3 regions of the Streptomyces sp. NPDC006326 genome follow, and region 3 is predicted to be linked to each of the others. Evidence: riboswitches for the same ligand, from Rfam matches in the RefSeq annotation. Region 3 holds a riboswitch; each other region holds the start of a gene.

What was found. A riboswitch is a leader RNA that binds a small molecule or an ion and turns the genes downstream of it on or off. The one in region 3 is predicted to bind cyclic di-AMP.
Positions count from the first base shown of each region.
Region 1: it holds a riboswitch for cyclic di-AMP, as region 3 does, so the genes downstream of both, ABZ128_RS26720 (transglycosylase family protein) here and ABZ128_RS14485 (M23 family metallopeptidase) in region 3, are expected to answer to the same signal.
Region 2: it holds a riboswitch for cyclic di-AMP, as region 3 does, so the genes downstream of both, ABZ128_RS15085 (peptidoglycan DD-metalloendopeptidase family protein) here and ABZ128_RS14485 (M23 family metallopeptidase) in region 3, are expected to answer to the same signal.

Region 1 covers NZ_JBEXRC010000040.1:48,727-56,538, forward strand. The annotation lists gene ABZ128_RS26700 (Ppx/GppA phosphatase family protein) at 1-324, opposite strand, end outside; gene ABZ128_RS26705 (DUF501 domain-containing protein) at 321-896, opposite strand; gene ABZ128_RS26710 (septum formation initiator family protein) at 988-1,476, opposite strand; gene eno (phosphopyruvate hydratase) at 1,567-2,853, opposite strand; gene ABZ128_RS26720 (transglycosylase family protein) at 3,118-3,813, opposite strand; cyclic di-AMP (ydaO/yuaA leader) riboswitch at 3,816-3,983, opposite strand; gene ABZ128_RS26725 (transglycosylase family protein) at 4,260-5,294, opposite strand; gene ABZ128_RS26730 (cytochrome P450) at 5,397-6,671, opposite strand; gene ABZ128_RS26735 (nucleoside triphosphate pyrophosphohydrolase) at 6,702-7,688, opposite strand; gene ABZ128_RS26740 (SurA N-terminal domain-containing protein) at 7,717-7,812, opposite strand, start outside.
Region 2 covers NZ_JBEXRC010000016.1:30,483-38,294, forward strand. The annotation lists gene ABZ128_RS15065 (1-hydroxy-2-methyl-2-butenyl 4-diphosphate reductase) at 1-470, shown strand, start outside; gene hpnH (adenosyl-hopene transferase HpnH) at 476-1,507, shown strand; gene ABZ128_RS15075 (aspartate aminotransferase family protein) at 1,504-2,919, shown strand; gene ABZ128_RS15080 (tyrosine-protein phosphatase) at 2,960-3,775, opposite strand; cyclic di-AMP (ydaO/yuaA leader) riboswitch at 4,055-4,261, shown strand; gene ABZ128_RS15085 (peptidoglycan DD-metalloendopeptidase family protein) at 4,266-5,225, shown strand; gene ABZ128_RS15090 (SGNH/GDSL hydrolase family protein) at 5,394-6,179, shown strand; gene ABZ128_RS15095 (MBL fold metallo-hydrolase) at 6,349-7,551, shown strand.
Region 3 covers NZ_JBEXRC010000015.1:7,464-15,275, reverse strand. The annotation lists gene ABZ128_RS14500 (GNAT family N-acetyltransferase) at 1-1,210, opposite strand, end outside; gene ABZ128_RS14495 (HPr family phosphocarrier protein) at 1,396-1,677, shown strand; gene ABZ128_RS14490 (GntR family transcriptional regulator) at 1,881-2,546, opposite strand; gene ABZ128_RS14485 (M23 family metallopeptidase) at 2,761-3,555, opposite strand; cyclic di-AMP (ydaO/yuaA leader) riboswitch at 3,568-3,727, opposite strand; gene ABZ128_RS14480 (pitrilysin family protein) at 3,912-5,279, opposite strand; gene ABZ128_RS14475 (pitrilysin family protein) at 5,300-6,667, opposite strand; gene ABZ128_RS14470 (DNA topoisomerase IV subunit A) at 6,890-7,812, shown strand, end outside.

The sequences.
Region 1 (7,812 bases), on a different contig from region 3:
CACCTCGGGCTCGACGCCCAGGATGTCCAGCACCCCCTGGACGAACTCGTCCCGGTTCTCGGCGTCGCGGGAGGCCGAGGTGGCCACGAAGCGCAGCCGCTCGGCGCCGAGCTCCTTGATGACCGCCGCGTACTCGCGGCAGGCCGCGAAGGTGCGCTCCAGGGCCTCGGGGGCCAGCCGGCCCGTCTTGTCCACGCCCTGGCCGAGGCGGACGATCGTCATCCGCCGGTCCAGCTCGACCAGCTCGCCGGTCGCGGGGTCGCAGTCCGCGACGAGGAGGCGGATGGAGTTCGTACCGCAGTCGATGCCCGCGACCCGGATCACGCGTCCGCCTCCGTCCCGGCCGTCTGCGCATCGCCCGGCTCGTCCTGCGCCTTGTCGGCGCACGGGGTGACGCAGGCGCCCTTGGCCCACCACTCCGGCAGCATGGCCAGGGCCTCGTCGCCGAACGGGTTCACCCCGGGGCCGGCGGCCAGCGAGTGGCCCACCAGCACGTGCAGGCACTTCACCCGGTCCGGCATCCCGCCGGCGCTCGGGAAGCCCTGGAGCACCTCGATGGCGTCACGGCGCCGGATGTAGTCCTCGTGCGCGGCCCGGTAGGCGGCGGCGAGCTCGGGGTCCTCGGCGAGCCGGGCCTGCATCTCCTTCATCACGCCGTTGGCCTCCAGCGTGCCGATCGCGGAGGCCGCGCGCGGGCACGTCAGGTAGTACAGCGTCGGGAAGGGCGTGCCGTCGGGCAGCCGGGGGGCGGTCTCCACCACGTCCGGCTGGCCGCACGGGCAGCGGTGGGCGATGGCGCGCAGCCCGCGCGGCGGGCGGCCGAGCTGCTGCTCGAACGCCTCGATGTCCGCGTCGGTCGGCTCGGTCCGGTCGGTCTGGGGCGGGGGCGTCTGCATGCCTGGAGGAAGTCTCTTCGTTCTCGTGGATGGGTGCTGGTACTGCTCGCCGGTGGTGCTGCCTGGTACTGCCGGGACGGCCGGCTGCCGCTCAGTCCCCGGGACGGTCGGCCTTGTCGACGCCGTCCCAGACGTTGGAGTACCAGGGCCGGTCGGAGCCGGCCTGTCCGCTGCGGTGCCGCTCGGCGGCCTCGGCCCCGGGGTCGGTCATGATGTAGCTGATCTCGCCCGGGCGTACGAAGTGCAGGTGTTTGCGGGCCTGCTGCTCCGCGTATGCGTTGTCCTGCCAGCGGGCCTTCTCGTCGCGGAGGCGTTCGAGGCGCCGGCTCGCCGCCTCGGCCGCCCGCCGCTGCTCCGCGATCTCCGAGCGCTGGGAGACGTACTGGCGCATCGGATAGGCGAGGGCGACGACCAGCGTACAGAGGACGAGCACGAGGAGCGCGGCCCGGCCGGTCAGCCGGCTGCGCCGCACCTGACGGCGGCTCTGGGAGCGGTAGACGTGCGCGGCGGTCCGCTCGCCGAGCTGCTTGAGCCTGGTCGCGGTGGAGAAGGTGGAGAACCGATCCCGGTTCCCGGCCATGGTCCCGCCTCCCCTGTGCACGCACTACGCAATACGTCCCCGCACACGGTACGGGACCGAGTGCGGGGACGTACGGAGGCGAGGGCGCAATTAGCCCTTGAAGCGCGGGAACGCGCTGCGGCCCGCGTACACGGCGGCGTCGTCGAGGATCTCCTCGATGCGCAGCAGCTGGTTGTACTTGGCGACGCGGTCCGAGCGGGCCGGGGCGCCGGTCTTGATCTGGCCGCAGTTCACGGCGACGGCGAGGTCGGCGATGGTGACGTCCTCGGTCTCGCCGGAGCGGTGCGACATCATGCACTTGAAGCCGTTGCGCTGGGCCATCTCGACGGCGTCGAGGGTCTCGGTCAGCGAACCGATCTGGTTCACCTTGACGAGCAGGGCGTTGGCGGAGCCCTCCTCGATACCACGGGCCAGGCGCTCCGGGTTGGTGACGAACAGGTCGTCACCGACGATCTGGACCTTGGCGCCCAGGCGGTCGGTGATGGTCTTCCAGCCGGCCCAGTCGTCCTCGAACAGCGGGTCCTCGATGGAGACCAGCGGGTACGCCTCGACGAGCTCGGCGTAGTAGTCGGTCATCTCGGCGGCCGAGCGGGACTGGCCCTCGAACTCGTACTTGCCGTCCTTGTAGAACTCGGACGCGGCGACGTCGAGCGCGAGCGCGATGTCCTTGCCCGGGGTGTAGCCGGCCTGCTTGATGGCCTCGATGATGAGGTCGAGCGCGGCGCGGTTGGACTCCAGGTTCGGGGCGAAGCCGCCCTCGTCGCCCAGGCCGGTGGACAGGCCCTTGGTGTGGAGGACCTTCTTGAGGGTGTGGTAGACCTCCGCGCCCCAGCGCAGCGCCTCGGAGAAGGACTCCGCGCCGATCGGGGCGATCATGAACTCCTGGATGTCCACGTTGGAGTCGGCGTGCGACCCACCGTTGAGGATGTTCATCATCGGAACGGGCAGCAGGTGCGCGTTCGGGCCGCCGAGGTAGCGGAAGAGGGGGAGGTCGGAGGCCTCGGACGCGGCGTGCGCGACGGCGAGGGAGACGCCGAGGATGGCGTTGGCGCCGAGCGAGCCCTTGTTGTCGGTGGCGTCCAGGTCGAACATGGCCTGGTCGATCAGCCGCTGCTCGGTGGCGTCGTAGCCGACGAGCTCCGGGCCGATCTGCTCGATGACCGCGAGGACGGCCTTCTCGACACCCTTGCCCATGTAGCGGTTGGGGTCACCGTCGCGGAGCTCGATGGCCTCGAAGGCACCGGTGGAGGCGCCGGACGGGACGGCAGCACGGCCGGTGCTGCCGTCGTCGAGGCCCACCTCGACCTCGACCGTGGGGTTGCCTCGGGAGTCCAGGATTTCCCGGGCTACGACGACGTCGATGGACGGCACGAGCATCTCCTTCTGGGATGTGACGCTGGATGTGCGGTGGCGGTGAGCCGGTGGACGGCCCTGCCGACTAGAGCCTAACCGGCTCCGGGCACTGGGCCGCCCGACCGCCCGGCTCCTGGGACGAAAAAGGGCCCGAATACCCCTCTTCCGGGACATAGGGACCCTGGTCAAGGCCTTGATCACGCCCGCTCCCGCGGCCGTGGACCTGCACGCGCCGCCGCCCGGCGCGTGCGGAGACGCGCCGGGCGGCAGGGAGTGCGTGCGGGGGGGTCAGGCGAGCTTCAGCTTCTGCCCCGGGAAGATCAGGTCGGCGTCCTTGACGGTGTCCTTGTTCAGCTCGAAGAGCTTCTCCCAGCCGCCCTTGACGCCGTTGGCCTCGGCGATGGTGCTGAGGGTGTCGCCGGTCTTGACCTCGTACGAGCCGTTGCCGGCCGGCGCGGGGGCCGGGGCCTCGGAGCGCTCGGAGCGGGTGGTCGGCGCCTCGGCGCGCTTGGGCTCCGTCTTCTTCGGCTCGGTCTTCTTCGGCTGCGTCTTCTGCGGCTGGGTCTTCTGCTCCGTCTTCTTCGGGGTGTCGGTGGCACCACCGGTGTAGGAGGAGTTCGACAGGCCGACGCCGCAGGACGGCCAGGCGCCCTTGCCCTGGCCCTTGAGGACCTTCTCGGCGATGGCTATCTGCTGGGCCTTGGAGGCCTGGTTGGCCTGCGCGGCGTACGCCTTGCCGCCGTACGCGGCCCAGGTGGAGGACGAGAACTGCAGGCCGCCGTAGTAGCCGTTGCCCGTGTTGATGGCCCAGTTGCCGCCGGACTCGCACTGCGCGACGCGGTCCCACTCGGAGGCGGTCGCGGCGCTGGCCGAGCCGGCCGCCATCAGGGGTGCCGCGACGGCGACGCCGGTGACGCCGGCGAGCGTGACGATGCGAGCGGCCTTGGAGGCGCGGCGGTGCTTGCCCTTGCCGGAAAGCAGCATGGAGTTCTCCTCACCGACGCCTGCGAGGTGAGCTGTCGGGTTCGGGCCGATGGTGCCCGGCCGCGCGGCTGGCGCGCGGCTTCACCCCAAGCCGTTCCTGACCATCTCTCAATGGCCGGGCCCGGCACTTACCTTGGGTCCCCCGCTCCTGCCTTCGGCGCTTGACGCGACGACTGTTCCCTCCGTCCGCCGGCAGGATTCGGCGATGCGGTCGAAGGGGCCCGCGGTGGCGGGCGGTTCAGAAGGTAGACAGGTCCCTCCCCGATGTTCAACGCGCGACATCGGGGAGAAACGGCCCCTACTTGCGTCCCTCTTAGGGGTGTTTGCGCAGGTGAGGACGGGGTTTGCGGAAGGCGCAGGGCGTGACACGCCAGTTGACCGGAAGAGACACATGTCTCACTTGCCGATTACGGACATTCAGCGCCTTCCGGGCGCCCGAACTGCCCCTATTGCTGGGTTAGATCCAGATTCTGCCCGGGCGTGATCAGGTTGGCGTCCTCGCCGATGACCTGCTCATTGGCCTGGTAGAGCGCGCTCCACCCGCCCTTGACCCCCTTGGCAACCGCGATGGTGGCCAGGCTGTCGCCCGACTTGACGGTGTACGTGGGCTCCGACGCGGCGTCAGAAGGGGCCGGGGTCTCCTGCGCGGGCGCACCACGGTGCTTGCCGGTGGCCCCGGCATCCCCGGTGGCCGCCGGGTCGCCGGGGGCGCCCGGGGCGGTGGGGGCCGCGGGGGCGGTCGGGTCGGCCGGAACGGGCGCCGAGGGGTTCGCCGGATCGGCCGGCGACACCGGGGCGGTCGGGTCGGCCGGGAGGGTCGGCGTCGGGGGCGTCGGCGTGGGGACCGGGGTGGTCGTCGGGTCTCCGGGGAACACCGGGATCGTGGCCGGGTCGTCCGGGGCGGGCATGACGGGCAGTCCGCTGGAGGGCGCGAGCGGCGCCGCGGGGAGCGTGAACGAGGGGTCCGGGGTCGGGGTCGGGGCCCCGAAGTCCTTGGCGGGCGCGCCGGAACCGCCGGCCGGGACGGAATCGTCCGGGCGCGAGGGGGTGGGGGCGATCGGCCCGTGGGTGCCGGGCGTACCCGGGTCCACCGCGGCGGCGGGCGCCTCCTGGGTCAGCCCGGCCCCGGCGGCGCACAGCGGCCAGGCTCCGGGGCCCTGGGAGGCCAGCACCTGCTCGGCGACGGCGATCTGCTGGGAACGGCTGGCGAGGTCGGGGCGCTCGGCGTAGGTGAGGCCGCCCGCGTTGTTCCACTGCTCCTGGGTGAACTGGAGTCCGCCGTAAGCACCGCTGCCCGAGTTGGCGCTCCAGGAGCCGCCACTCTCGCACTCTGCGACCTTGTCCCACGTGGAGGCGTCCGCCGCGCTCGCGCCGGTGGCGGCGAGCAGGGGCAGGGCCAACGCGGAGCCGGTGACTCCGGCGGTGACGACAATCGCGGGCACCTGGCGGGGGCGTCTGTGGCGGCCGTTCCCGGAACGCATGAGCTGCACCTTTCGCATAACGGCTGGGTAACGGCAGAACCTAGCGGCCTTCTCACGATTGTCACAAGTTCGGTCGGAAACTGACTTCCGATCAGTTCGCGTTCACTCGTTCCGGGGTGTGAAGCGAACGGGAAGAGTGCGCAGGCCACGCATGATCAGTCCGCCGCGCCAGCGCAGCTCCGTTGACGGAACGGCGAGTTCCAGATCCGGCAGACGCGTGAGCAAAGTCGCAAGCGCGGTCTGTCCTTCGAGTCGCGCGAGCGGAGCGCCCAGGCAGTAGTGGATGCCGTGCCCGTAACCGAGGTGCTGATTGTCACTCCGGGCGAGGTCCAGGGTGTCCGGATCGGCGAACCGCCCGGGGTCCCGGTCGGCGGCCGCGAGGACGACCAGGACCGGGTCGCCGGCCTCGACGTCCTGCCCGCCGAGGGTCAGCGGCTCGGTGGCGAACCGCCAGGTGGCCAGCTCCACGGGGCCGTCGTAGCGCAGCAGCTCCTCCACGCCGGTCTCCAGCAGGGACCGCTCCCCGGCGGCGAGCGAGGCCTGCAGGCGCACGCGCTGGTCCGGGTTCATGAAGAGGGAGTGGACGCCGTTGCCGATGAGGTTGACAGTGGTCTCGAACCCGGCGAAGAGCAGGATGAAGGCCATGGCGGTGGCCTCGGCCTCGGTCAGGTGGTCGCCGTGGTCGCTCGCCCGGATCAGATCCGAAATGAGGTCATGGCCCAGATCATCCCTTTTGCGGTGGATGAGTTCGCCGAGATAGGTCCGCATCTGCTTCACGGACCGGGCGACCCCGCCGCGCGGGCCGCCGCCGTGGCGGATCATCATCCCCGCCCAGTCGCGGAAGTCGTCCTGGTCCTCGCGCGGGACGCCGAGCATCTCGCAGATGGCGTAGATGGGCAGCGGGAAGGCGAACTCGTGGATCAGGTCCGCCTCGCCCCGGCCGGCGAACCGGTCGATGAGGTGGTCGGTCAGCTCCTGCACGCGCGGGGTGAACTCGGCGACCCGGCGCGGGGTGAACGCCTTCGACACCAGCCGCCGCAGCCGGGTGTGGTCCGGCGGGTCGATGTTGAGCAGGTGCGTCATCAGCTCCGCCTTGCGCTCCCCCGGGATCCCGGTCTTGCCCTTGGCGTGCGCCGGCTCCGCGTGGTGCACCGGGTTCTTGCTGAGCCGCTGGTCGGCCAGGGCCTGGCGGGCGTCGGCGTACCGGGTGACCAGCCAGGCCTCGACCCCGCTGGGGAGCTTGGTGCGGTGCACCGGGGAGTGCTCGCGCAGCCAGGCGTACGCGGGATACGGGTCGGTCGCGAACTCCCAGTCGAACAGGGTGGGGCCCTGCGGAGGAGTGCGGTCTGCGGAGGCTGCGGAGTTCGGCTCGTGCACGCCCCGACGGTATCCCGCGCCGCCGAAGCCCTACGCCGAGAGGCCCTCCGCGGCGCGGATCGCGGCGCGGTAGGTCCGGGCCGCCGCGCGCAGGGCCGTCTCGGGGTCGACTCCCTCGGCCTCCGCCCGCGCCGCCAGCGCGAGCAGCTCGTAGCCGATGCCCTCGCCCCGGGGCAGCTCCACGGGCACACCGCCCGCGCGGACCCGGCCGGCGAGCTTGGCGGCGAGCGCCAGGCCCGGCTGGCCCAGCGGGATCCCGTCGGTGACGGACTCCCGCTGCTTCTCGACGGCCTTGGTGCGCTGCCAGTGCGCGTGGACGTCCTGCGCGGTCCGCGCCTCGGCGTCCCCGAAGACGTGCGGATGGCGGTGGATCAGCTTCTCGACGAGGCCCCCGGCCACGTCGTCGATGGAGAACGGCTCCTCGGGGTCCTCCTGGGCGATGCGCGCGTGGAAGACCACCTGGAGCAGCACGTCGCCGAGCTCCTCGCGCAGTTCCTCGCGTTCGCCGGCCTCGATGGCCTCCACCAGCTCGTACGCCTCCTCGATGGCGTACTTCACGAGCCCTTCGTGGGTCTGTGCCGAGGTCCACGGGCACTCCCGGCGGACCCGGTCCATCACCTGGACCAGGTCGAGGAGGCGGGCGCCGGGCAGGTCGTAGGACCCGGGCAGCAGTTCCAGGTCGGGCATGGCGACCCGGCCGGAGCCGGCGAGCCGGGCCAGCCCGTCGGTCAGCCGCCGGTCGCCCTCGCCGCTCGGCAGCACCACGACGGTGCGCCCGCCGGCGCAGGCCTCGACCAGGCCCTGCGCATCGGGGCTCTCCCGCTCGACGACGATGCCCGCCTCGCGCAGGTAGGGCAGCTGCGGGTGGTCCGGGTCGGCGCACAGCACCCGGTCCGCGGCGCGCAGGGTCTGCCAGGCCGGCCAGGACAGCAGGCCGGGCGCGACCCGGTGGCTGGCGGTCAGCAGGACGATGCGGCCGGTGGGCTCGGCGGGTTCGGAGGGGGCGTCGTCATTCACCCTCCGAACCTACCTCCGCGGCGGCGGCTCAGGCTCCGGCGGGGGGCTGGTCGGGCCGGGTCCGCTGGACGATCCACGGGGTGTCCTGGTCCCCGAGCACGATCTGCTGCGGGTCCCAGACGCC
Region 2 (7,812 bases), on a different contig from region 3:
GCGGGGCCGCCGTCCTCGCCACCGGGTTCTGCGCCGGGCTGGTCCCCGGCATGCACCCCGGCGACCTGGTCGTCGCCGACGAGACCCGCGACCCCCGGGGCACCGTCCCGTGCGACGGGACCGCCCTGCTCGCCGAGGCGCTCGCCCGGGCCGCCCCCGGCCGGACCGTGCACACCGGCGCCCTGACCGGATCCGACCACGTCGTCCGCGGCCAGCAGCGCGCACACCTGCGGGCCACCGACGCCATCGCGGTCGACATGGAGTCGGCGGCCACCCTCTGGACCGCGAGAGGCACCGCACGCGGTCCCGGCCGTCCGGTTGCGGCCGTCCGGGTGATCGTGGACGCTCCGGAGCATGAGCTCGTCCGCATCGGCACCGTCCGCGGTGGAATATCGGCCTTCCGCGTACTGCGTGCCGTACTGCCCGCGTTTTATGACTGGCACCGTTCTTTGCTGCTCCCCAGGAGGTGAGCCAGATGGCCATGCCGCTGCGACAGTCCATCAGGGTCGGGACCTATCTTCTCGAACAGAAGCTCCGCAAGCGTGAGAAGTTCCCGCTGATCGTCGAGCTGGAGCCGCTCTACGCCTGCAACCTGGCCTGCGAGGGGTGCGGGAAGATCCAGCACCCGGCCGGGGTGCTCAAGCAGCGCATGCCGGTCGCCCAGGCGGTCGGCGCCGTCCTGGAGTCCGGCGCGCCCATGGTGTCCATCGCGGGCGGCGAGCCCCTGATGCACCCGCAGATCGACGAGATCGTGCGGCAGTTGGTCGCGAGGCGCAAGTACGTCTTCCTCTGCACCAACGCGATGCTGCTCCGCAAGAAGATCGAGAAGTTCACCCCGTCCCCCTACTTCGCCTTCGCCGTCCACATCGACGGGCTGCGCGAGCGGCACGACGAGTCGGTGGCCAAGGAAGGCGTCTTCGACGAGGCGGTCGCCGCCATCAAGGAGGCGAAGAGGCGCGGCTTCCGCGTGACCACCAACTCCACCTTCTTCAACACGGACACCCCGCAGACCATCATCGAGGTGCTCAACTACCTCAACGACGACCTGAAGGTCGACGAGATGATGATCTCGCCCGCCTATGCCTACGAAAAGGCCCCCGACCAGGAGCACTTCCTGGGCGTCGAACAGACCCGGGAACTCTTCAGGAAGGCCTTCGCGGGCGGAAACCGGCGGCGGTGGCGGCTCAACCACTCGCCGCTCTTCCTGGACTTCCTGGAAGGCCGGGTCGATTTCCCCTGCACCGCCTGGGCCATTCCCAATTACTCCCTCTTCGGCTGGCAGCGCCCCTGCTACCTGATGAGCGACGACTACGTGCCCACGTACCGGGAACTGATCGAGGAAACCGACTGGAGCAAGTACGGCCGCGGAAAGGACCCGCGGTGCGCGAACTGCATGGCGCACTGCGGCTACGAGCCGACCGCCGTCCTCGCCACCATGGGCTCGCTCAAGGAATCCCTGCGCGCCGCCCGGGAGACGATCGCCGCCAACCGGGACGCGTCGGCATGAGCACCGGCCACCCGGGGGAGGGCGGCCGGGGCAAGGGCTTCGACCTCGGCGCCCTGCTGGCCGAGCGCGGCGCCGAGCGCTACGAGCTGCACGCACGCCACCTCAACCACCAGCTGCCGAGGATGCTGCACACCATCGGCTTCGACAAGGTCTACGAGCGGGCCGAGGGCGCCCACTTCTGGGACGCCGAGGGCAACGACTACCTCGACATGCTCGCCGGATTCGGGGTGATGGGGCTGGGCCGGCACCACCCGGTCGTCCGCCGGGCCCTGCACGACGTCCTCGACGCCCAGCTCGCCGACCTCACCCGCTTCGACTGCCAGCCGCTGCCCGGACTGCTGGCCGAGAAGCTGCTCACGTACAGCCCCCACCTGGACCGGGTCTTCTTCGGCAACAGCGGCACCGAGGCGGTGGAGACCGCCCTGAAGTTCGCCCGGTACGCCACGGGACGGCCCAGGATCCTCTACTGCGACCACGCCTTCCACGGGCTCACCACCGGCTCGCTCTCCGTCAACGGAGAGGCCGGCTTCCGGGACGGCTTCGCACCGCTGCTGCCCGACACGGCGATCGCGCTCGGCGACCTGGCCGCCCTGGAGCGGGAGCTGGCGCGCGGAGACGTCGCCGCCCTCGTGGTCGAGCCGGTCCAGGGCAAGGGCGTACTCGCCGCCCCGCCCGGTTTCCTGTCCGGCGCCCAGGCACTGCTGCGCCGGCACAAGGCGCTGCTGATCGCGGACGAGGTGCAGACCGGCCTCGGACGCACCGGTGATTTCTACGCCTACCAGCACGAGCCGGGCGTGGAGCCGGACCTGGTGTGCGTGGCGAAGGCGCTGTCGGGCGGCTACGTGCCGGTCGGCGCGACCCTGGGCAAGGACTGGATCTTCAAGAAGGTCTACTCGTCCATGGACCGGGTGCTCGTGCACTCCGCGAGCTTCGGTTCCAACGCCCAGGCGATGGCGGCCGGACTGGCGGTGCTCTCCGTCATGGAGGACGAGTCGGTGGTCGCCCGCGCCCGCGCGACGGGGGACCTGCTGCGCGGCCGCCTCACGGCGCTGGTGGGCGAGTACGAGCTGCTCCACGAGGTACGGGGGCGCGGCCTGATGATCGGCATCGAGTTCGGCCGCCCGGACTCGCTGGGCCTGCGCAGCCGGTGGACCATGCTCCAGGCGGCCCGCAAGGGGCTCTTCGCACAGATGGTCGTGGTGCCGCTGCTCCAGAAGCACCGGATCCTCACCCAGGTCTCGGGCGACCACATGGAGGTCATCAAGCTGATCCCGCCGCTGATCATCGACGAGGCGGACGTCGACCGCTTCGTCACCGCCTTCCGCGCGGTGATGGACGAGGCGCACGGGGGCGGCGGACTCATGTGGGACTTCGGCAGGACGCTGGTGAAGCAGGCCGTCGGCAACCGCTGACGGCGTCCCGCCCGCCCCGCTGGGGCGGGCGGGGCCGGTCTCACAGGCCCTGGTCGAGCAGCTGCTCGCGCAGCCGGGCGAGGGTCGCGGGAGTGAGCCGGAGGCCCTCGGCCAGGTAGCGGTCGAGGCCGCCCCAGTGGTCGTCGATGGTGTCGAAGGCGGCGGTGAGGTATTCCGCGCGGGCGTCGAAGAGCGGGGCGAGCAGCTCCAGCACCTCGGGGGAGCGGGCCTCGGACGGCTCGCCGGTGCGGCGCATCCGGTAGCGGCGGTGCGGGGCGTTCGACTCCAGGTAGTCCGCGGTGATCGCCTCGCGCTCGACGCCCAGCGCGAGCAGCGTGACGGCGATCGACAGGCCGGCGCGGTCCTTGCCGGCCGCGCAGTGCATGAGGGCCGGGACGCTGTCCTCGGCGAGGGCGTGCACGACCCGGCTGTGCTCGGCGGTGCGGTTGCGGATCATAGAGCGGTAGGAGGCGGTCATCCGGGCGGCGGCCTTCCCCTCGCCGAGGAGCGCGCGGAGCTGGTCGATCCCGCCCTCGCGGACGATCGTCCAGAACTCCCGTCCGTCGGCCGGATCGGACAGGGGGATGTTGACGTTGCGGACGCCCGGCAGGTCGACGTCGAGGCCCTCCAGGGCATGGTCCGCGTCGTTGCGGAAGTCGAAGACGGTGTGCAGGCCCAGCGCGGCGAGGAATTCCGTATCTTTTTCGGTGGCATGTGCCAGATGTCCGCTTCGGAACAGTCGTCCCGTCCTGACCCTGCGCCCGTCGGTGGTCGGCAGGCCGCCCACGTCACGGAAGTTGCGTACTCCGACCAGCTCCGGCTCCACCGGTGGGGTGTGGTGTATCTGCTGGGTCACGGAATTCTCCTCCGTATCGTCGCGGATGTCCGAATTTGGACCACTTGGCCACAACTTGCCTGCCCGGAAGGGTGGATCGCGTCCCCGCCCGTGAGCCAGATCATACGGTGACCGTGCGTGCCTGATCGCGGAACTCGAATTGCCTTGTGGAGGGGGCCGTTGTCCCCGCGGAATGGACACAGGGTGACCGGAATTCCGCCGATGCCCGACTTCCGGGAAAGTGTTGGGTAATTCGTGGCTTGTTCCGCGCGGTGCGGCTGGATTACGTTCGCCACCGATCCGGATGGACCGCCGAATCCTGCCGCCATCCGGGAACCGCACCCGACTATTCACGCGCGCGGCAGGAGCGGGGGAACCAGGTAAGACGCTGCTCCGGATCCTTCTTCCGGACGGCTCGGGGTGAAGCCGTACAGGTGCTGTTCCTGTCCGGCCGGACATCTCCAGTCCGAACCCGACAGCTCACCTCGCAGGCGACGGAGAGGAAATCGCCATGCCTGCAAAGGGTAAGCACCGCCGTCCCAAGTCCCGCTCCCTCGCGCGTGGTTTCGCCGTTGCCGGCACCGGCGGCGCGGCCCTCGCCCTGCCGCTGATCGGAGCCGCAGGCGCCCAGGCGGCCGGCGCCCCGGCCGCGGCTCCCGTCACGGCCCCCGTGCAGGCCCCCCAGGCTCCGGCCGCCCTCCAGGCCGCCCCCGCCGCCGCTCCGGCCGTCTACACCGTGGTGCCCGGCGACTGCCTCTCCGAGATCGCGGCCGAGCGCCACCTCTCGGGCGGCTGGCAGCAGCTGTACGCCGACAACCGCGAGGCCGTCGGCGCCGACCCGTCCCTGATCCACCCCGGCCTCAAGCTGACCCTCGGCGCCCGGGCCGGGGCCGCCCCGCAGGCCTCCGCCCGGGAGCAGGCACCCGCCCGGCCGCAGGCGCCGGCCGAGAAGCAGGCGCCGGCCGAGAAGCAGGCCCCTGCGCCCAAGGGGAAGGCCCCGGCCCCGCAGGCCGCGGCCGAGGCCGCGCCCGCGCCCGCCGCGAAGAGCCGGACGGTCACCGCCGCCGGCTTCGTCGCCCCCGTCGGCGGCGGCGGGATCTCCACCCAGTACAAGACGCCCGGCGCCATGTGGTCCAGCGGCTACCACACCGGTGTCGACTTCGTCGCGAGCTCCGGCACCTCCGTCAAGGCGGTCGGCGCCGGCACTGTGGTCTCCGCCGGATGGGGCGGCGCGTACGGCAACGAGGTCGTCATCCGGCACGAGGACGGCAAGTACTCCCAGTACGGCCACCTGTCGCAGCTGTCCGTCTCGGTCGGCCAGAGCGTGGCCGCGGGCCGGCAGATCGGCCTCTCCGGCTCCACCGGCAACTCGACCGGTCCGCACCTGCACTTCGAGATCCGCACCGGCCCGTCCTACGGCTCGGACATCGACCCGCTGGCCTACCTCCGCTCCAAGGGCGTGAGCATCTGACACCACCCGCAGCCGCGGAGGCGTCCAGACCCGCGTGAGGCCGGGGCCCGAGGGGGGTCCCGGCCTCACGCGCTGTTATTCCGTACCCGCCCCGTGGTACAAATCACGGTCCGTCAACCCCTGCCTACGGTGGCGTAGGTCACGTGCCGGGGTGAAGGATAAGGCCTCGTGGCAGCGACGACGACGACACTCAAGACCATCGGCTCGTACGCGGCGATCGGGGACAGCTTCACCGAGGGCGTGGGGGATCCGGGACCCGGGGGGAGCTTTGTCGGCTGGGCGGACCGGCTGGCCGTACTCCTGGCCGATCAGCGCGAGGAACACGACTTCCGGTACGCGAACCTGGCCGTGCGAGGACGCCTCCTCGACCAGATCGTGGCCGAACAGGTGCCCAGGGCCAAGGAACTCGCCCCGGACCTGGTGAGTTTCTGCGCGGGCGGCAACGACATCATCCGACCCGGCAGCGACCCGGACGCGGTGGCGGAGCGCTTCGAGGCAGCCGTCGCCGACCTGACCGGAGCGGTCGGGCTGGTGATGATCACCACGGGCTTCGACACCCGTGGCGTGCCGGTCCTCAAGCACCTGCGGGGCAAGGTGGCGACGTACAGCGCCCACGTGCGCGCCATCGCCGACCGGTACGGGTGCCCGGTGCTCGACCTCTGGTCGCTGAGGTCCGTCCAGGACCGGCGGGCTTGGGACGACGACCGGCTGCACCTCTCGCCCGAGGGGCACACCCGGGTCGCGCTGCGCGCCGCCCAGGTGCTGGGGCTGGAGGTGCCGGCCGACCCCGACCAGCCGTGGCCGCCCCAACAGCCGCGCGGCTCGGTGGACGTGACCCGGGACAACATCCTCTGGGCGCGGGAGCACCTGGTCCCCTGGATCGGCCGACGGCTGCGCGGGGAGTCCTCCGGCGACCACGTGGAGGCGAAGCGCCCCGACCTGCTGCCGCTGTAGGCGCCGGTCCGGGTGCCGCCGCAGTGCCGGTGGTCGCCGGTGCGGCGCGAGGAGCCGGAGGGAAGGGAGCGCGGAGCGGAATCCTTCGGGGCCGGTGTGCGTTGGGAAGGGCGTGGACCGGCGTACGGTCCACGACCGCCCCTTCCGCCCCATCCTCCCAGGAGGCGCTTTGACCGGCTCCCGTCCCCTGCGTCCACGGTTGCGCGCCCTGCGGCCCGAATCCTTCGGCGCGGATCCGTCCGGCGCACGGCTGGAGCGGATCCAGCGTTCGCCGAACTTCGCCGACGGCGTCTTCCAGAACCCGCTCGGGGCCCGGACCAGGCCCTCCGGCTCGATGCGCGAGTTCGCGAAGATCTACTTCGACAAGGAGCACCGGATCCGGCGCAACCCCGGCGCCCCGATCCCGGTCTACCCGACGACGCTCGCCGAGCTGGCGAAGCCGCCCGCCAGCGGACTGCGCCTGACGTGGATGGGGCATTCCAGCGTGCTCGCGGAGATCGACGGACGGCGCGTGCTGTTCGACCCGGTCTGGGGCGAGCGGTGTTCCCCCTTCCCCTTCGCCGGGCCCAGGCGACTGCACCCCGTACCGGTGCCGCTGGCCTCGCTGGGACCGGTCGACGCCGTGGTGATCTCCCACGACCACTACGACCACCTCGACCTGCCGACGATCAAGGCGCTGGTCGGCACGGACACGGTCTTCGCGGTCCCGCTGGGCGTCGGGGCGCACCTGGAGCGCTGGGGCGTCTCCGAGGACCGGATCCGCGAGCTCGACTGGAACGAGAGCACCGACATCGCCGGCCTGTCGCTGACCGCCACCCCGGCACGCCACTTCTGCGGCCGGGGACTGCGCAACCAGCAGCACACCCTGTGGGCCTCCTGGGTGGTCGCGGGCGACGAGCACCGCATCTACCACAGCGGTGACACCGGCTACTTCCCCGGCTTCGCCGAGATCGGCGCCGCGCACGGCCCCTTCGACGCCACGATGATCCAGATCGGGGCGTACTCGGAGTACTGGCCGGACATCCACATGACGCCCGAGGAGGGCATGCGCGCCCACCTCGACCTCCAGGGCGGCATCCCGCACGGCACGATGCTGCCGATCCACTGGGGCACCTTCAACCTGGCCCCGCACCCGTGGGAGGAGCCCGGCGAGGGCACCCTGGCGGCGGCGGAGGCAGCCGGGGCGGCGGTCGCGCTGCCGATCCCGGGCCGGCCCTTCGAGCCGGGGGACACGGCCGCGCTGCCGACCGACCCGTGGTGGCGCCCGTTCGCCACCCCCGCACCTGCCGCCCCGGTCGCGACGCCCCGGCCGGCCGTCACCGGCCGCCCGCCGGTGACGGCCCACGGGGAACCGGAGACCGTCGGGTCGTAGGTCCGCAGCGCACGCCGGTGCGCCGGGGCGTGCGGAAACGTCCCGGCGCGAGGCCCGCCGGCCGCCGGGTGCCGGGCGGCGGGGGTGGTGCGTCCGGCGGAGCCGGGGCGGTGCGCGCTCCCCGGCGGATTCGGGCTGCCGTACGAGCGCTCCACCGGGAGCGGGAAGCCGCCCGGTGAAGTTCCCCAACTCGCCGTCAGGGGCGGGAGAGTGCGGTCTAGCGTGGGTATCCGGTGATCAACACCGTGATCCACACCGGGC
Region 3 (7,812 bases):
GGATGTCGTTGCCGGAGACGTCCGCCCGGTTGCCCGCCGAGACGAACGACGAGAGACCCTCACCACGCCGGAGCAGCGCCGACAGCAGCGAGATGCCGATCGCCCCGGACTGGGTGAACAGCCCGATCCGGCCGCGCAGGGGCGCCGGAGCCGGGGCCAGCGAGGCGTTGAGCTCCACCTCCGGCGCGGTGTTGATCACACCGAACGCATTGGGGCCGATCAGCCGCATCCCGTACGAGCGCACCTGGCGCACCAGTTCGCGCTGCCGGTCGAGTCCGGCCGGACCGCTCTCGCCGTACCCGGCGGACAGCACCACCAGCCCCTGCACCCCGTGCTCCCCGCAGGCCGCCACGGCCTCCGGCACCCGCTCCGCGGGGACCGCGATCACGGCGAGGTCGACCGGGGCGTCGACCTCGGCGAGTGCCCGGTAGGCCCGCACGCCCTCCAGCAGGTCGGTGGTGACGGCCTCGTTCACGGCGTAGAGGTGGCCGTGGAAGCCGCTGTCCCGGAGGTTGCGCAGCGCCGCCGCGCCCATGCCGCCGCCGGAGCGGCTGACTCCGATCACCGCCACCGAGCCGGGGGTCAGCAGCCGCTGGACCGAGCGCGCCTCGGCGCGCTGTTCGCGGGCCCGCTGCACGGCGAGGGACTCCGCGGTGGGTTCGAGGTCGAGGGTGAGGCGGACGGAGCCGTCCTCGAAGCTGCGCTTCTGCTCATAGCCCGCGTCCGTGAACACCTTGATCATCTTGGTGTTGGCGGGCAGCACCTCGGCGGCGAACCGGCGGATGCCCCGCTCCCGGGCCACCGCGCCGATGTGTTCGAGGAGCGCCGAGGCGACCCCGCGGCCCTGGTGTGCGTCCTGGACGAGGAAGGCGACCTCGGCCTCGTCGGCGGGCAGGGAGGCGGGCCGGCCGTCGGGGCCGATGCGGTCGTAGCGGACGGTGCCGATGAACTCCTCGCCGACGGTCGCCGCGAGGCCGACCCGGTCCACGTAGTCGTGGTGCGTGAAGCGGTGGACGTCGCGGTCGGAGAGCCGGGGGTAGGGCGCGAAGAACCGGTAGTACTTCGACTCGTCGGAGACCTGCTCGTAGAAGCTGACCAGCCGGGCGGCGTCCTCGGTGGTGATGGGCCTGATCCGGGCGGTGCCGCCGTCGCGCAGGACGACGTCGGCCTCCCAGTGGGCCGGGTACGAAGGGTCCGACGCGGTGGTCATGCGGTGATCCTAAGGCCAGTGCCGGCCCGACGGCTCCTGCGCGGCACATGAGGCAAGCCATGGCAAATCGGTGCAAGCTGGGGAGCATCAAACGGCGGACGAAGGGGACCGAAGGTCGGTCGGAGCACTCGGGACGTCGTGAGAGACTGGTCTAGACAACCCGCCAGAACCTGAAGGGCATCACCATGGCAGAGCGCCGCGTCAACGTCGGCTGGGCCGAGGGCCTGCACGCTCGTCCCGCCTCGATCTTCGTCCGCGCGACGACCGCTTCCGGGGTCCCGGTGACCATCGCGAAGGCCGACGGGAACCCCGTCAACGCCGCGTCCATGCTCGCGGTGCTGGGCCTGGGCGCCCAGGGTGGCGAGGAGATCGTCCTCGCGTCCGAGGCCGAGGGTGCCGAGGCGGCCCTGGACCGCCTCGCCAAGCTGGTCGCCGAGGGCCTTGAGGAACTCCCCGAGACGGTCTGATCCCCGGCCCTTCGGGTTCCAGTCCGCGCGCGGCGAAGCCGCGGCCACCGGAATTGCGGTGGCCGCGGCTTCGCCGTATTCCCCCGGGGAAAATGCACGCTCCCGCGGGCGCATGCATTTCCGTCCCCCGTATTCATGTCACGCGCATTTCCGTCGCGAGCGTTTCCGTCGCGCGTGCACTCGCCCTTTGTATACGGGCTTTGTTAATGGTGACCGCTTGCCGTGTTTACGACAGGTTGCGAAGTCCTCACCCGCAGCCGGTGCGCCCCCGCCGCCCGCTCGGCGTGGACCGCCGTCAGCGCCCGGGCCCGCTCGGCGTCCCCGCGCGCGACCGCGTCCACGATCGCCCCGTGCTCCGCCCAGGACTCCACCGGCCGCGCGGGCGCCTGGACGGCGTACATCCAGGCGATCTTGTGCCGCATCTGGATGAGCAGCGCGATCAGCCCCGGGCTGCCCGAGGCCTGGGCCAGCGTCTCGTGGAACCAGCCGCCCAGGGCCCGCAGATCCTCCCCCTGACCCCGCCTGGCCCGCTCCTGCCCCAGCCGCACCAGGCCGCGCAGCACCTTGAGATGGGCCTCCGTGCGCCGGCGGGCCGCCCGGGCGGCCGCCAGCGGCTCCAGCAGCATCCGTACCTCCAGCAGGTCGGCGGCCTCCTGCTCGGTCGGCTCGGCGACGCACGCGCCCGCGTGCCGCCGGGTGGTGACGAAGCCCTCCGACTCCAGGGTGCGCAGCGCTTCGCGGACGGGGACCCGGGAGACCCCGTACCGGCGGGCGAGGACCTCCTCAGTCAGTCTGCCGCCCGGTTCGAACACCCCGGAGACGATGTCGTCGCGGATCGCTGTGCATACCGTGTGCGCAGGAATACGCAAGACCGGACCTCCGCCTATTTCCGACTGCCGACGTCATTTCGCGCGGCTTCGTGGGCCACACCGCGACTCTATTGCAACACGCGATATTTTCCGAGCATGGGAAGAAATTCCCCCGATATTTACGGCCACAACGCGAAGACCCCGGCTCGGTGAGCCGGGGTCTTCGAAAGGGTGTGGTGCGCGGCGGGCGGGCGTCGCGGGCCCGGCCCGTCCGTCAGACGTCGACGCCGTGCTGGCGCAGGTAGGCGACCGGGTCGATGTCCGAACCGTACTTGGCGCCGGTGCGGGCCTCGAAGTGCAGGTGCGGACCGCTGGAGTTGCCGGTGGAGCCCGACAGGCCGATCTGCTGGCCCGGGGTGACCTGCTCGCCGACGGAGACGTTCAGCGAGGACATGTGGCCGTACTGGGTGTACGTGCCGTCGTTGTGCTTGATGACGACGTTGTTGCCGTAGGCGCCGCCCCAGCCGGCCTCGACCACGGTGCCGAAGCCCACCGCGTGCACCGAGGTGCCGGACGCCGCGTGGAAGTCGATGCCGGTGTGGCTGCCGGAGGACCACATGCCGCCGCCCGCGTGGTACTGGGTGCTGACGTACGAGTCGTCGAGCGGGGAGACGAAGGTGTTGAGGCGCTTGCGCTCCTCCTCGCGGGCCGCGCGCTCCGCGGCCTCGCGCTCCGCCTTGGCCTTCTCCTCGGCCTTCTGCTTGGCCTCGGCGGCGCGGGCCTTGGCGTCGGCCTCGGCCTTCGCCTTGGCGGCGGCGGCATCGGCCGCGTTCTGCTGCGCCTCGGCCTGGGCCTCGATCTCGCCCGCGAGGTCCTCGGCGGTGACCACGGCGTTCAGGCCGGTGTCCTCCATCGAGGGAGCCTTGTCCGAGGCGGCGAACGCCGGTCCGGCCAGGGAGCCCACGACACCGGTGGTGGCGAGGGCGGCGATGCCGGCGTAACCGGCGGTCTTGCGGCTCAGACGGCTGGAACCACGGTGCTTACCGGCGGCACGACTGCCAAACGCCATGAAGGGGCTGATCCTTTCCTTCCCTCTCGCCTACCGGGTTAGCTGACGGGTTCGGAGCAGGAAGGTCTCCTACGGGCCCCCTCTGACGAGGCGGTCCGATTCACCCCAGGGACGCATGTGGGTCCCCGGCTCCCCAGGCTCGCGCCTGACGGGGACTCGGCGATCGCTGCCCGGTGCCGCGGGTGCGGCGCGTACAACTGACGGACAGCACGCCCGACGCTAGGCGGATCATCAGTCAATCGCCAAACAGACGCGCTCTTTTGTTGCGTACGCCACAGCCCATACGAGCCCGCTCTCCTCGAAACAGACAAAAAGGGCTCCGGCGGACAAGCCCGCCGGAGCCCTGGAAGCGCCGGTCAGTTGCCGACGACGGTCACCTCGCCGATCCCGAGGGCCCGCACCGGCTCCTCGATCTGCGCGGCGTCACCGACCAGCACCGTGACCAGGCGGTCCACCGGGAAGGCCGCCAGGACCGCCGAAGTCGCCTCCACCGTGCCGGTTTCGGCCAGCTGGGCGTACAACTGCGCCTGGTAGTCGTCCGGAAGCTCCTGCTCGACCTGGTCGGCCAGGGTGCCCGCGACGGCGGCCGCCGTCTCGAACTTCAGCGGGGCCACCCCCACCAAGTTCTGTACGGCCACGTCCCGTTCGGCATCGGTGAGGCCGCCCTCGGCGAGGGTGCGCAGCACCTTCCAGAGGTCGTCCAGCGCGGGGCCGGTGTTGGGCGTGTCCACCGAGCCGCTGATGGCGAGCATCGAGGCGCCCTTGCCGTCGGCGGTGGAGCGCAGCACCTGCCCGAAGGCGCGCACGCCGTAGGTGTAGCCCTTCTCCTCGCGCAGCACCTTGTCCAGGCGCGAGGTGAGGGTGCCGCCCAGGCAGTACGTGCCGAGCACCTGCGCCGCCCAGACCCGGTCGTGGCGGTCCGGCCCGATCCGGCCGATGAGCAGCTGCGTCTGGACCGCGCCGGGCCGGTCCACGATGATCACGCGGCCGGTGTCGTCGGCGGTCACCGGCGGCACCGGGTGCGGGGCCGCGGTGTTGCCGGTCCAGGCGCCCAGCGTGTCGGCGAGGACGGCGTCCAGGTCGATGCCGGTCAGGTCGCCGACGACCACCGCGGTGGCGGTGGCGGGGCGTACGTGCGCCTCGTAGAAGGCGCGTACGGCCGCGGAGTCGATCCGGGCGACCGTCTCCTCGGTGCCCTGGCGGGGCCGCGACATCCGCAGCGAGGCCGGGAAGAGCTGCCGGGACAGCTCCTTGGCGGCCCGGCGCTGCGGGTTGGCCAGCTCGTGCGGGATCTCGTCGAGCCGGTTGCGCACCAGCCGGTCGACCTCGCTGTCGGCGAAGGCGGGCGCGCGCAGGGCATCGGCGACCAGCCCGAGCGCCTTCGGCAGCCGGGAGGCCGGGACTTCCAGCGAGAGCCGCACGCCGGGGTGGTCGGCATGGGCGTCGAGCGTGGCGCCGCAGCGCTCCAGCTCGGCCGCGAACTCCTCGGCGGAGTGCTTGTCGGTGCCCTCGGACAGCGCCCGGGCCATGATGGTCGCCACGCCGTCCAGGCCCTGCGGCTCGGCGTCCAGCGGGGCGGCGAGGTTGACCTCGACGGCGATCACCTTCTGGCCGGGCCGGTGGCAGCGCAGCACCGTCAGGCCGCTGGGCAGCGCACCGCGCTCGGGTGCCGGGAAGGCCCACGGCTTGGGCTGCCCGGCCTGCGGCTGCGGGTGGAAGGTCATCGTGACGGCTGCGGTGTCGCTCACTGCTCCGCCCCCTCGTTCTCGGTCTCGGTCTCGGTCGCCGCGGAGCCGTCGGCCTCGCCGGCCGCGAGCGGCTCGTACACCAGCACCGCGCGGTTGTCGGGGCGCAGTCGGGCCGCGGCCACGGCCTGCACCTCCTCGGGGGTGATGTCGAGGACGCGCTGGACGGCGGTCAGGGCGAGCTGCGGGTCGCCGAACAGCACCGCGAAGCGGCACAGTTCGTCGGCGCGGCCGGCCACCGTGCTCAGCCGGTCCAGCCACTCCCGCTCCAGCTGCGCCTGGGCGCGCTCCATCTCCTCGGCCGTCGGGCCCTCGGCGGCGAACCGCGCGAGCTCCTCGTCGACGGCCGCCTCGATCGCGGGTACCTCGACGCCGCTGGAGGTCTTCACGTCCAGCCAGCCCAGCGAGGGGGCGCCGGAGAGCCGCAGCATGCCGAAGCCCGCCGCGACGGCGCTCTGGTCGCGGCGTACCAGGCGGTTGTGCAGCCGGGAGGACTCCCCGCCGCCGAGGATGGTCAGCGCGACGTCCGCGGCGTCGCACTCGCGGGTGCCGTCGTGCGGGAGCCGGTAGGCGGCCATCAGCGCGCGGGCCGGGACCTCCTCGGTGATCTCCTCCCGCAGCTCGCGGCCCATGATCTCGGGCAGCGTGCCGTCGCGCGGCGGCTGCTTGCCGTCGTGGCCGGGGATGGTGCCGAAGTACTTCTCGATCCAGGCGAGCGTCTGCTCGGGGTCGATGTCGCCGACCACCGACAGCACCGCGTTGTTGGGCGCGTAGTACGTACGGAAGAAGCTCCGGGCGTCCTCCAGGGAGGCCGCGTCCAGGTCCGCCATCGAGCCGATCGGCGTGTGGTGGTAGGGGTGGCCCTCGGGGTAGGCGAGGGCGGTCAGCTTCTCGAAGGCCGTTCCGTACGGGACGTTGTCGTACCGCTGCCGGCGTTCGTTCTTGACCACGTCGCGCTGGTTCTCCATGGACTCCTCGTCCAGGGCGGCCAGCAGCGAGCCCATCCGGTCCGCCTCCAGCCAGAGCGCGAGCTCCAGCTGGTGGGCCGGCATGGTCTCGAAGTAGTTGGTGCGCTCGAAGCTGGTCGTGCCGTTCAGGGAACCGCCGGCCCCCTGGATCAGCTCGAAGTGCCCGTTGCCCGGTACGCTCGCCGAGCCCTGGAACATCAGGTGCTCGAAGAGGTGAGCCAGACCGGTCCGCCCCTTGACTTCGTGGCGCGAGCCGACGTCGTACCAGAGGCAGACTGCGGCGACCGGGGTCAGGTGATCCTCGGAGAGCACCACGCGCAGGCCGTTGGCCAGCCGGTGCTCGGTCGCTGCCAGGCCGCCGGAGCCGGCCTGGGCGGTGGCCGTGTGACCCATGGGCATGTGGTCCCTTCGATCGCGATGCAGAGATTTCTGTCTGACCTGCCACTGTATGCAAGCGCGTCGGCGGCCGGAGAAGTTCCCGGGGTCACTCCCCCGGCACTCCGTCCGGGGGCACCCCCGGGGTCGGAGTGGGCGTTGTCCGTGCCTCGGGCCACAATGGTCCGCGTCAACCCCTGTCACACACCCGTACACCGTCATTCTTGGTTAAGGAGCCGCGCAGCGATGGCCCGCCGCAGCACGAAGACCCCGCCGCCGGAGGAGTTCGAGGAGAAGATCCTCGACATCGACGTCGTCGACGAAATGCAGGGCTCCTTCCTTGAGTACGCGTACTCGGTGATCTACTCCCGGGCCCTGCCCGACGCCCGGGACGGCATGAAGCCGGTGCACCGCCGCATCGTGTACCAGATGAACGAGATGGGCCTGCGCCCCGACCGCGGCTACGTGAAGTGCGCCCGCGTCGTCGGCGAGGTGATGGGCAAGCTGCACCCGCACGGCGACGCGTCGATCTACGACGCCCTCGTGCGCATGGCCCAGCCCTTCTCCATGCGGCTCCCGCTGGTCGACGGGCACGGCAACTTCGGCTCGCTCGGCAACGACGACCCGCCGGCCGCCATGCGCTACACCGAGTGCAAGATGGCGGACGCCACGTCACTGATGACGGAGTCGATCGACGAGGACACCGTCGACTTCGCCGCCAACTACGACGGCCAGGAGCGGGAGCCGGTCGCCCTGCCCGCGGCCTACCCGAACCTGCTGGTCAACGGCGCGTCCGGGATCGCGGTGGGCATGGCCACCAACATGCCCCCGCACAACCTGGGCGAGGTCATCGCGGCCGCCCGGCACCTGATCCGCTACCCGCACGCGGACCTGGAAGCGCTGATGCGCTTCGTGCCGGGTCCCGACCTGCCCACCGGCGGCCGGATCGTGGGCCTCGCGGGGATCAAGGACGCCTACGAGAACGGCCGGGGCACCTTCAAGATCCGCGCGACGGTTTCCGTGGAGAACGTGACGGCCCGCCGCAAGGGCCTCGTCGTCACGGAACTGCCCTTCACGGTCGGTCCCGAGAAGGTCATCGCGAAGATCAAGGACCTGGTCGGCTCGAAGAAGCTCCAGGGCATCGCCGACGTCAAGGACCTGACCGACCG